3 regions of the Streptomyces viridosporus T7A genome follow, and region 2 is predicted to be linked to each of the others. Evidence: riboswitches for the same ligand, from Rfam matches in the RefSeq annotation. Region 2 holds a riboswitch; each other region holds the start of a gene.

Region 1 (3,264 bases), 4.5 Mb from region 2:
GGACGCCGCGGTAGGCGTGCCACCAGTGGTGACGGCCGTCGCCGTCACCGGAACCCGACAGCATCAGCAGCAGTTCCCGCAGCTGCGGATCGGTCACGCCGTAGGCGTCGAGCAGCGAGCGGACATCGGCCGGTTTCACTCCGCTCGTGCCGGTCTCGATGCGGCTCACCTTCGACTGGTGCCAGCCCACCAGCCGGGCCGCCTCGCCGCTGGTGAGCCCCGCCGAAGCGCGCAGCGTGCGCAGTTCGGCGCCCAGTTTCCGGCGGCGCACCGCGGGACCGTGCTGCATGGACTCTCCTTACTCCTTCCGAGCCGCCCGGATACGGTCTTCCGTCGCAGGGTTCACCGCTTCGGGCGACAGATATATGCATATCTTGGTGGATCGCCGCCCCGCGCCGTGCGGTGATGGCACTCTGGCGGCGAAGCACCAGTGCGGGACCGTACTCGAACCATCCCCTCCGTGTCGGACTGCGCTCCCGTGGGAAAGGGACGACATCGCCATGGCAGACCATCTGGAAGCATCCGTCACTCTGCCGAGCGATCCCGCCTCGGTCTCCGCGGCCCGTGCCCATGTGAGGGACGTGCTGGCGGAGTGGGGCATGCCGGCGGACGCGGACGTGTCCGACACCGTCCGGCTGATCGTCTCCGAACTCGCCACCAACGCCGTGCAGCACACCTTCGGGCAGTCGCCCACCTTCACGGTGGACATGGTCCTCGACCGCGACGAGCGGCTGCACGTCGGTGTCACCGACAGCCATCCGCGTTTCCCCAAACGGCTGCCCGCCGCGGTGCAGCAGGACAACGGCCGCGGACTGGTCATCATCCGCTGCCTGACCGCGGAATGCGGGGGGAGGCTCAGAATCCGCCCCACGCGTGAGGGGGGCAAGACCGTCTCCGTCGAACTGCCGTGGACCCTGCCTCCCGCCGCGGAACCCACCGCGGAGCCTGCCGCGGAGCCGGTCACGACGGGTCGGCAGGAACCGTAGGGGCCGTCACGGCGAGGGGACGGTCGGCGAGGTGCCGGCGCAAGGGCCCGGACGGGCCGCGGCCGATCCGGCGGGGCCACACGGCGCCGTGGGCCGGTGTTCCGCCCCGGAGGCACCGGTTGTGTGGTTCCGGGATCGTGCGCCGCGCCGTGCCGGGCGAGCCGGGGCGTGAGGTGAACGCGAGCGGCAGCGGGAAGGCGAGGAGGATCCGTACGCCCGCCCGGGTGACCCGCGGTTCTGGAACGGCCCGGCGAAGTCTCGGCCGGCTCGTCGCGGCGGGGTCCCGTCGCGTGCGGGGGCGATGCCGGCCCGTACGGTGACGGGCGAGGTGACGGGCGACCGGCTGAGGCCGCGTCACGCCCGGTGGGGCGGCGGTGCGTCGGGGCACCGCCGCCCCCGGCGGATCACTTGACCCGGCCGTACCAGACGCTGCTGGTCCAGATCTTCTGCAGGCGCACCACGTCCCCGGTCTTCGGGGCGTGCCAGATCTTGCCGTTGCCCGCGTAGATGCCGACGTGGTAGATGCTGCGGCCCGAGTGGAAGAACACCAGGTCACCGGCCTTGCGGTTCTTGGCGGAGATGTGGCTCGTCTTGTTGTACTGCTGTGCGGCGGTGCGCGGCAGTGTCTTGCCCGCCTTCTTGAACGAGTACAGGGTGAGCCCGGAGCAGTCGAACCGGGACGGTCCGGTGGCGCCCCACTGGTACGGCGCTCCCTTCTTGGAAGCGGCGACGTTCAGAGCCTTGGTGGCCGTGCTCGCGGCGGCCGCGTCCGAGGCGGCTCCCGGGACCACGATCGAGCCGCCCACGGCGGCCAGGGTGAGGGCCGAGGCCGTGCCGGCCCGGGCCATGAGAGACGGGACACGATTGAGCGCAGTCATGCGCAACCCTTCGTCAGCCGCCTGTGAAGGATGACCTGTCGGATTCGGGCTGGCGAAGTGGCCCGGCCGCACACGTGCGGCTTCACCCCAAGGGCTGCTCGGAACTGGCGTTCCGGCGACCCGTCGTGCTTGGGTCCTCCACTCCTGCCGATCCACTCCTTGTCGACCGGTCATCCGGGCGGCGGCAGGATTCGGCGTCCGCCCGGATCGCCCCGCCGCGGCGGCGGGGTCTTGTCGTCAGTCAGGGATCTTGTCCCATGCCCGGCCCGAAATCCCAACTGAACCGGGGATTTGTGTTGTTACTCACCACTCATCCGTTCGGGTGGACAGTCTCCTGTTCGGTTCGCTGTCAAGAGCCCCGAAAGGCCTCGGACCAGCGTCGGAATGCTCAATTCCGCCCACTGGCCCCGCGTGTTGCGCAACTTCGGCGCCCCGAAAAAAGCAGGTGCATCTACGCCGGATGGGGGTAAGCCGTTTGGTCCGTTTCGGCTCCGGTCCGGACGCGCCCTCGCCGGGGACGGCCGCCCGGACCGGGGTGGGCGTCAACTGCCCGGGGTCGGCGGCAGGATGAGCCGGGCCGTGCGCCGTTCGCCGTCCAGCACCCGCAGGGCCCGGCCCAGCGTGGCGGAGTGCAGTTCGGTCTCGCCGCGCCGGTGCATCACGGTCAGCGCGTCGCGCAGCGCGACGGCCTTGCCGACCAGTGCCTGCGCGGCGCGCAGGCCGCGGTAGGTGTCACCGTCCGAGGCGGGGTTGATGCGGCCGAGCAGGTCGACGACCTCGAGGTAACGGTCGATCAACTCGGCCTCCGCGCGGGTCAGCGCGGGCAGCGGAGGGAGTTCCGGGGGCAGCATCGACGGCTCACCTCGCGTCGTCGGCGGGGTGCCCGCCCCTGCGGTCGGGCACGATCCGGTCCGCCAGGCCGTGGTCCACCGCCGCCCGTGCGTCGAGGACAGTGTCCCGCTCGAGGTCCGCCCGGGCCTGCTCCGGGGTGCGGCCCGCGTGCCGGACGAGCATGTCCTCCATCCGGGACCGGATGCGGCCCAGCTCCTCGGCCCGGGCCGCGAGGTCGCTCGCCCGGCCCTCCAGCGGCCCGGACGGATCGGGCTGACGGAGCACCAGGCGGGCGCCGGGCAGCACGCACCGCTTGCCCGGGGTGCCGGCGGCGAGCAGCAGCGCGGCGGTCCCCTCGGCCCGGCCGAGGCAGACCGTCTCCACGTCGCAGGAGACGAAGCGCAGCGTGTCGTAGATCGTCGACATGGCGTGGAACGAGCCGCCCGGGGAGTTGACGTAGAGCGAGATGTCCCGGTCCGGGGCCCGGTGCTCCAGGTACAGGAACTGGGCCATCACGTCGTTCGCGGAGGTCTCGTCGATCGGGGTGCCGAGAAGGACGATCCGCTCCT
Region 2 (3,264 bases):
ACAAGCACTCCGCCGAGGAGTTCGCCGCCGAACTGGAGCGCTGCGGCGCCACCCTGGACGCGCACGCCGACCATCCCGGCGTCCGGCTGAGCCTGGAGGTCCCCGCCTCGCGGCTCGCCAAGGGGCTCGGGCTGGTCGCCGACGCCCTGCGGGCGCCCGCGTTCGCCGACAGCGAGGTCGAGCGGCTGGTCCGCAACCGCCTCGACGAGATCCCGCACGAGCTGGCCAACCCCGCCCGCCGGGCCGCCAAGGAACTCTCCAAGGAGCTGTTCCCGGCGAGTTCGCGCATGTCGCGCCCGCGCCAGGGCACCGAGGAGACGGTCGCCGGCATCGACTCCGCGGCCGTGCGCGCCTTCTACGAGAAGCACGTCCGGCCCGCCACGGCGACCGCGGTGGTCGTCGGCGACTTCACCGGGATCGACCTGGACGCGCTGCTCGGTGACACGCTCGGAGCCTGGACGGGCTCCCCGGCCCGGCCCCGGCCCGTTCCGCCGGTGGTCGCGGACGACACCGGCCGGGTCGTGATCGTGGACCGTCCGGGCGCCGTCCAGACGCAGTTGCTGATCGGCCGGGTCGGTCCGGACCGGCACGACCGCGTGTGGCCCGCACAGGTGCTCGGCACGTACTGCCTCGGCGGCACCCTCACCTCCCGCCTGGACCGCGTCCTGCGCGAGGAGAAGGGCTACACCTACGGCGTCCGGGCCTTCGGGCAGGTCCTCCGGTCCACCGCACCCTCCTCCTCCGGAGGGGCCGCCGGCGCCGCGATGCTCGCCATCAGCGGCTCCGTCGACACGCCGAACACCGGGCCCGCCCTGCAGGACCTGTGGACGGTGCTGCGCACGCTCGCCGCGGAGGGACTCACCGACGAGGAGCGGGACGTCGCCGTGCAGAACCTGGTGGGCGTGGCACCGCTCAAGTACGAGACCGCCGCGGCCGTCGCGAGCACCCTGGCCGACCAGGTCGAGCAGCAGCTGCCCGACGACTACCAGGCCGAGCTGTACCGGCAGCTCGCCGCGACCGGCACCGTGGAGGCGACCGCCGCGGTCGTCAACGCCTTCCCGGTGGACCGTCTGGTGACCGTCCTCGTCGGCGACGCGGCGCAGATCAGGACGTCCGTGGAGGCCCTCGGGATCGGTGACGTCGCCGTGGTGACGGCCGAGTAGGCGGCCGCGGAGGACGCGCACGCGCGGGGCCCTGGTGACCCACGGGTCACCAGGGCCCCCTTATGCCCGAATTGGGGTGGAGGTTGCCCATCTGCCCTGTGGGATGCGCTACAAAACCCGGGTTCCGGTTGGGAATTGAAAGCCCGCCCGCTTAGCGTCTTCCGGGCTGTTCGTCGGGCAGTGCGCCGCACCCGCGGCACCGGGCAGCCATCGCCGAATCCCCTGCGGCGCGAGCCGGGGGGAGCCGGGGACCCGCATGCAGTCCCTGGGGTGAATCGGACGCCCGCGCGTGTCGCGAGGGGGTCCGTAGGAGACCTTCCTGCTCCGAACCCGTCAGCTAACCCGGTAGGCGAGAGGGAAGGAAAGGACCAGCCTGCACATGGCGTTCACCCGCGCCACCGGGAAGCACCGTCGTCCCCGCCGGATCGAGCGCGGCACCGCCCGCGCGGCGGGCGTCGCGGCCCTCACCACCACCGGCGTCGTCGGCTCCTTCGCGGCCCCCGCGCTCGCCGCCGAACCCGCCGCCGCGCAGACCGGCCTCACCCCCGTCATCACCCTGGGCGACGAGGTCGCCGCCCAGGTCGACGCCCAGGCGGCCGCCCAGCACGAGGCCGCCCGGGAGGCCGCCGAGACCGCCGCGCGGAAGGCGGCCGAGGAGGCCGCGCGCGAGAAGGCGGCCGAGGCGGCCGAGGAGGCCCGCGCGGAGGAGGAGCGCGCCGCGCGGGAGGCCGAGCGCGCACGCCTCAACACCTTCGTCTCCCCGATCCCCGGCTCCTACGTCTCGACCGGCTACAAGAGCGGTGGCGCCGTCTGGTCCTCCGGCAGCCACACGGGCGTCGACTTCCACGCCGCGAGCGGCACCCCCGTCCAGTCGGTCGGCATGGGCACCGTCGTGGAGGCCGGCTGGGGCGGCGCGTACGGCAACCAGGTCGTCATCAAGATGCACGACGGCACGTACACCCAGTACGGTCACCTGTCGTCCATCGGGGTCTCGGTGGGACAGCAGGTCACCGCGGGGCAGCGGATCGGCCTGTCCGGCGCCACCGGCAACGTCACGGGCGCGCACCTGCACTTCGAGGCCCGTACCGGCGCCGAGTACGGATCCGACCTGGACCCCGTCGCCTACCTCCGCGCGCACGGCGTGAACCTCTGACGCGCGTCCGCCTCCGGCACGGAGTGCGCCCCCGCTTCCCGGCCCCGGCTTCCGAGCCGGGGCTTTCGGCGTCGCTAGGGAAGGGGCGACCGAAAAACAAGCATGGATTCCGGCCCGGCATCGGAAATTCCCGCCGACTGCAATAGAGTCACGTGCAATGGAGTCACGGAACGCACGTCAATCGTCGGCGTGTCACGGGAATTGATCCGGAGGTCGGTCATGCGCATTCCCGCGCACTCGGTGTGCACGGCGATCCGGGACGACATCGTCGCGGGTGTCCTCGGGCGCGGCAGCCGGCTCACGGAGGAAGTGCTCGCCCGCCGTTACGGCGTCTCCCGCGTCCCCGTCCGGGAGGCCCTGCGCACGCTGGAGGCCGAGGGCTTCGTGGTGACCCGGCGGCACGCGGGCGCGTGCGTCGCGGAGCCCACCGAGCAGGAGGCCGCCGACCTGCTGGAGATGCGCCTGCTCCTCGAGCCGCTCGGCGCCCTCCGCGCGGCCCAGCGCCGCACCGGGGCCCACGTGAAGGTGCTGCGCGGTCTGGTCCGCCTGGGGCAGGAGCGCGCCCGCCGGGGCGCCGGCGACGACCTGCGCTCCCTGGGCGGCTGGTTCCACGAGACGCTCGCCCAGGCCTCCGGCAGCCCGGCGCTGGCCTCGACGCTGACCCAACTGCGGCACAAGATCGCCTGGCTGTACGCCGTCGAGGGACCCGCCGACCCGGTGGAGCACTGGACGGAGCACGGCGCGATCGCGGACGCCGTGGCACGCGGCGACGGCGAGCGCGCGCGGGCCGTCACGGCGCTGCACGCCGAGCGCGCGACCGCCGCGCACCGCCTGCGCTCCGCCTCCGGCGCCGACCGGACGGACCGCGCGGAGCGTGTGAGGAACTCGCAACATCCCGTAAACACGCCGAGCCTGCGCGCTTAACACAAAGGCCGTATAAAAAGAGAA
Region 3 (3,264 bases), 1.0 Mb from region 2:
GCGTCGCCGCCGCGGTCATGCCCAGGGGGAACACGGTCGCCCAGCGCCGCGTGTCGTAGCGCGGCCGCGGCCACACGATCTCGGCGATCAGCAGCACGGCGTACCAGGCCAGGTCGAGCAGGACCAGGGCCACGGTCGTGAAGCGCAGGACGCCGCTGTCGTCCTCGTTCCACAGGTACAGCCGCGCGCTGTCGGCCGCGAGCAGCTTCGCGCCGGCGAGCGCCGAGATGGCGAGCGCCCCGCCCGCGACCCAGTGGTCGCCCGCTCCCCCGGCCACCTGCCACGGGTCGAAGAGGAACAGGGCGAGGACGTAGAGCACCAGCCCGAACCAGAACAGCACCAGCGCCACGCGCGCGAGCCAGGCCGCCGACTCGGCCGCGGCGAGCGCCGCGCCCAGCACGGCGAGCCCCTGGGTGGCCACGCAGCCCAGGAACACCGATCCCGGCATACGGGGCCGCCGGCGCCGTGCGACCAGGACGAGCAGCACCGGCCAGAGCACCGCCGCCAGGACCAGCAGCGCCCCGGCGAGGGCGAGCCGGCCCAGCGCGGCGAAGCCGGTGCCCAGCACGGCCGTGGCCGCGACGGCGGTCAGCGCACCGGGTGTCCCCGCCTCCGACACCCACCGCGCCCGGTCCCGCAGCAGTCGCAGGACGAACTCCGCGGCCAGTCCGAGCCAGGCGGCGCAGGCGAGCACCAGGACGATCCGGGAGAGGAGCCCGCGCCCCGCCAGGTGCAGGGCCACCGACACGGTGCCGGTCGCCATCACGGCGGCACCGGCCGCCGGCGGACGCTGCGCCCACCAGGCGCGGAGGGAGGAGAGACCGGGCATGCGCAGATGCTAGAAGCCCACCGGGCGGCCACCGCACCGCCATGCGCGTGGAGCGGCGCGGAAGAACACCGCGCGGCGCCGCCGGTCAGGCCGGGCGCACGACGCTGTGGATCGAGGACTCGCCGTCGTAGTAGATCGACTCCTCCCGGACGTACGTGCCGGGCTTGGGGGCGTGGATCATCTTGCCGTTGCCGACGTAGAGGCCCACGTGGGTGACGTCGTCGTAGAAGAAGACGAGGTCACCGGGGCGCGCCTGGGACACGGGGACCCTCGTGCCGGCGTTCACCTGGTCGTAGGTGGTGCGGGGGAGGGTGACGCCGGCGGCCTTCCAGGCGGCCTGGGTGAGGCCGGAGCAGTCGTAGGAGCCCGGGCCGGTGGCGCCCCAGACGTACGGCTTGCCGATCTGCGCGCGGGCGAAGGAGAGGGCCTTCTCTGCCTCGGCGGTGTACGAGGAGCCGGCCGACGACGAGGGCGAGGCGGTCGAACCGGAGGACCCGGACGCGTCCGGGGTGCCGCTCTCCCGCTGAGCCGCCGCCTCCCGGGCCTCCTCCTGGGCCCTCTGCTGCTCCGCCTGCTGCCGGGCCAGCTCGGCGGCCTTGCGGGTGGCCTCCTCCTGCTTCCTCCTCTCGATCTCCGCGAGCCGCGCCTTCTCCTCGGCGGTCAGCTTCGACAGCAGTTCGCGCGCGTCCGCGAGCTTCTTCTGGACGGTCGCCTTGGCCGTCTTCAGCTCGTTCTGCGACTCGGTGAGCGTCTCGAGGCTCTCGGCGGCCTCCCGGCGCTTCTTCATCGTCTCGGACTGCTGCGTGACGTAGGCGTCGACCGCTTCCTTCTGGCGGCCGGTCATCCGGTCCATCAGCTGGTTCTGGTCGAAGAAGTCCTGCGGCGAGTCCGCGAGCAGGAAGGTCGCGGTGTCGGGGACGCCGGCGCCGGTCCGGTACTGGGCGGCGGCGTAGGACCCCAGCTCCTCCCGCGCCTCGTTGAGCTTCTGGGCGCGCTGGGCCACGTCGTCGAGGAGGGTGTCGACGCGCTTGCGCTGCTTCGCGGTCTTCTCCTTGGCCGCGTTGTACTTCTCGGTCGCCGACTCCGCCTGGCGGTAGAGGGCGTCGACCTTCTTCTCGACCTCCTCCAGACTCGGCTTCCCGTCGTCCGAGGGGGCGGCGTTCGCCGTCTGGGACAACAGGGCCACGGAGGTCAGGGCCGCCGTGGCGAGGGCGGGGGTCCGTATGCCTGCCACGCGCGTGCCGGGGGTGCGCGACTTGCGGTGCGACGCCAAGGGAGGCGACTCCTTCCAGTGCTCCGCCTACCGGGTTAGCTGTCGGGTTCGGGCGGGTGCTTCGGAAGGGTTGCCCTACGGCCGCTCCGCGAGGGAGTGGGCCGATTCACCCCAAGGTCTCGGTTGGGTCCCCGGCTCCGGCCGCCGCGGGGGCGGTGCCGGACTCGGCGGAGGCCGCGCGGCCCGGCGAGGTTCGCCGGTGGGGGTCGAGCGGCCTGCCCGCACCGTAGCCAACTCGTGTGGCGCCTGTGAAGGTTGACGGGTGATATGCCCGATACGTTTTCGTGACCTTGCGCGCCGTGTGACCCAGGGTGAGACGGCGGTTCTGAAGCGTGCGCGGGGCGCGGCGGCCGGGACGGCGTGCCGGCGGTCCCGGGAACCTCGGGGATGTTCCCCGGGTGGCCGCGGGCTACCGGTGAGGCGGCCTAGACTCGGAGAGCGATGAGCAGCCTCTTTGACGAAAGCTTCCTGGCCGACCTCCAGGCCCAGCAGGGCCCCGAGGACGAGCCCCCGCCGCCGCCCGAGGACGAGCACGTACCGGAGCCCGTTCCGGACGACCTGTTCGGCGGGAGGTTCGACGTGCCTCCGGAGCGGGAGGCGTACTACCGCGACGGCGCCCCGCGCCCGGCGCTGGACTCCGCCGCCCTCCTGGAGGGGCTGAACGACAACCAGCGCGCCGCCGTCGTGCACTCCGGCTCGCCGCTGCTCATCGTGGCCGGCGCCGGCTCCGGCAAGACCCGTGTGCTCACGCACCGCATCGCGTACCTGCTCGCCGAGCGGGGCGTCCATCCCGGCCAGATCCTCGCGATCACCTTCACCAACAAGGCCGCCGGCGAGATGAAGGAGCGCGTCGAGCAGCTCGTCGGGCCGCGCGCGAACGCGATGTGGGTGATGACCTTCCACAGCGCGTGCGTGCGCATCCTGCGCCGCGAGAGCAAGAAGCTCGGCTTCACCTCGTCGTTCTCGATCTACGACGCCGCCGACTCCAAGCGCCTGATGGCCCTGGTCTGCCGCGACCTGGACCTCGACCCCAAGCGCTTCCCGCCCAAGTCCTTCAGCGCCAAGATCAGCAACCTGAAGAACGAGCTGGTCGACGAGGAGGACTTCGCCGCCCGGGCCGCGGACGGCTTCGAGAAGACCCTCGCCCAGGCCTACGCCCTGT

The links. A riboswitch is a leader RNA that binds a small molecule or an ion and turns the genes downstream of it on or off. The one in region 2 is predicted to bind cyclic di-AMP.
Region 1: linked by a shared signal. The riboswitch ahead of CP969_RS07290 (C40 family peptidase) and the one ahead of CP969_RS28020 (M23 family metallopeptidase) in region 2 are both predicted to bind cyclic di-AMP.
Region 3: linked by a shared signal. The riboswitch ahead of CP969_RS23645 (C40 family peptidase) and the one ahead of CP969_RS28020 (M23 family metallopeptidase) in region 2 are both predicted to bind cyclic di-AMP.

What each region holds. Positions count from the first base shown of each region.
Region 1 is NZ_CP023700.1:1,550,028-1,553,291, reverse strand. Features, by position in the region: gene CP969_RS07300 (helix-turn-helix domain-containing protein) at 1-289, opposite strand, end outside; gene CP969_RS07295 (ATP-binding protein) at 501-986, shown strand; gene CP969_RS07290 (C40 family peptidase) at 1,391-1,864, opposite strand; cyclic di-AMP (ydaO/yuaA leader) riboswitch at 1,868-2,071, opposite strand; gene CP969_RS07285 (hypothetical protein) at 2,407-2,715, opposite strand; gene CP969_RS07280 (ATP-dependent Clp protease proteolytic subunit) at 2,723-3,264, opposite strand, start outside.
Region 2 is NZ_CP023700.1:6,070,533-6,073,796, forward strand. Features, by position in the region: gene CP969_RS28015 (M16 family metallopeptidase) at 1-1,163, shown strand, start outside; cyclic di-AMP (ydaO/yuaA leader) riboswitch at 1,365-1,530, shown strand; gene CP969_RS28020 (M23 family metallopeptidase) at 1,543-2,316, shown strand; gene CP969_RS28025 (GntR family transcriptional regulator) at 2,536-3,240, shown strand.
Region 3 is NZ_CP023700.1:5,070,611-5,073,874, forward strand. Features, by position in the region: gene CP969_RS23640 (tellurite resistance/C4-dicarboxylate transporter family protein) at 1-829, opposite strand, end outside; gene CP969_RS23645 (C40 family peptidase) at 915-2,102, opposite strand; cyclic di-AMP (ydaO/yuaA leader) riboswitch at 2,110-2,267, opposite strand; gene pcrA (DNA helicase PcrA) at 2,544-3,264, shown strand, end outside.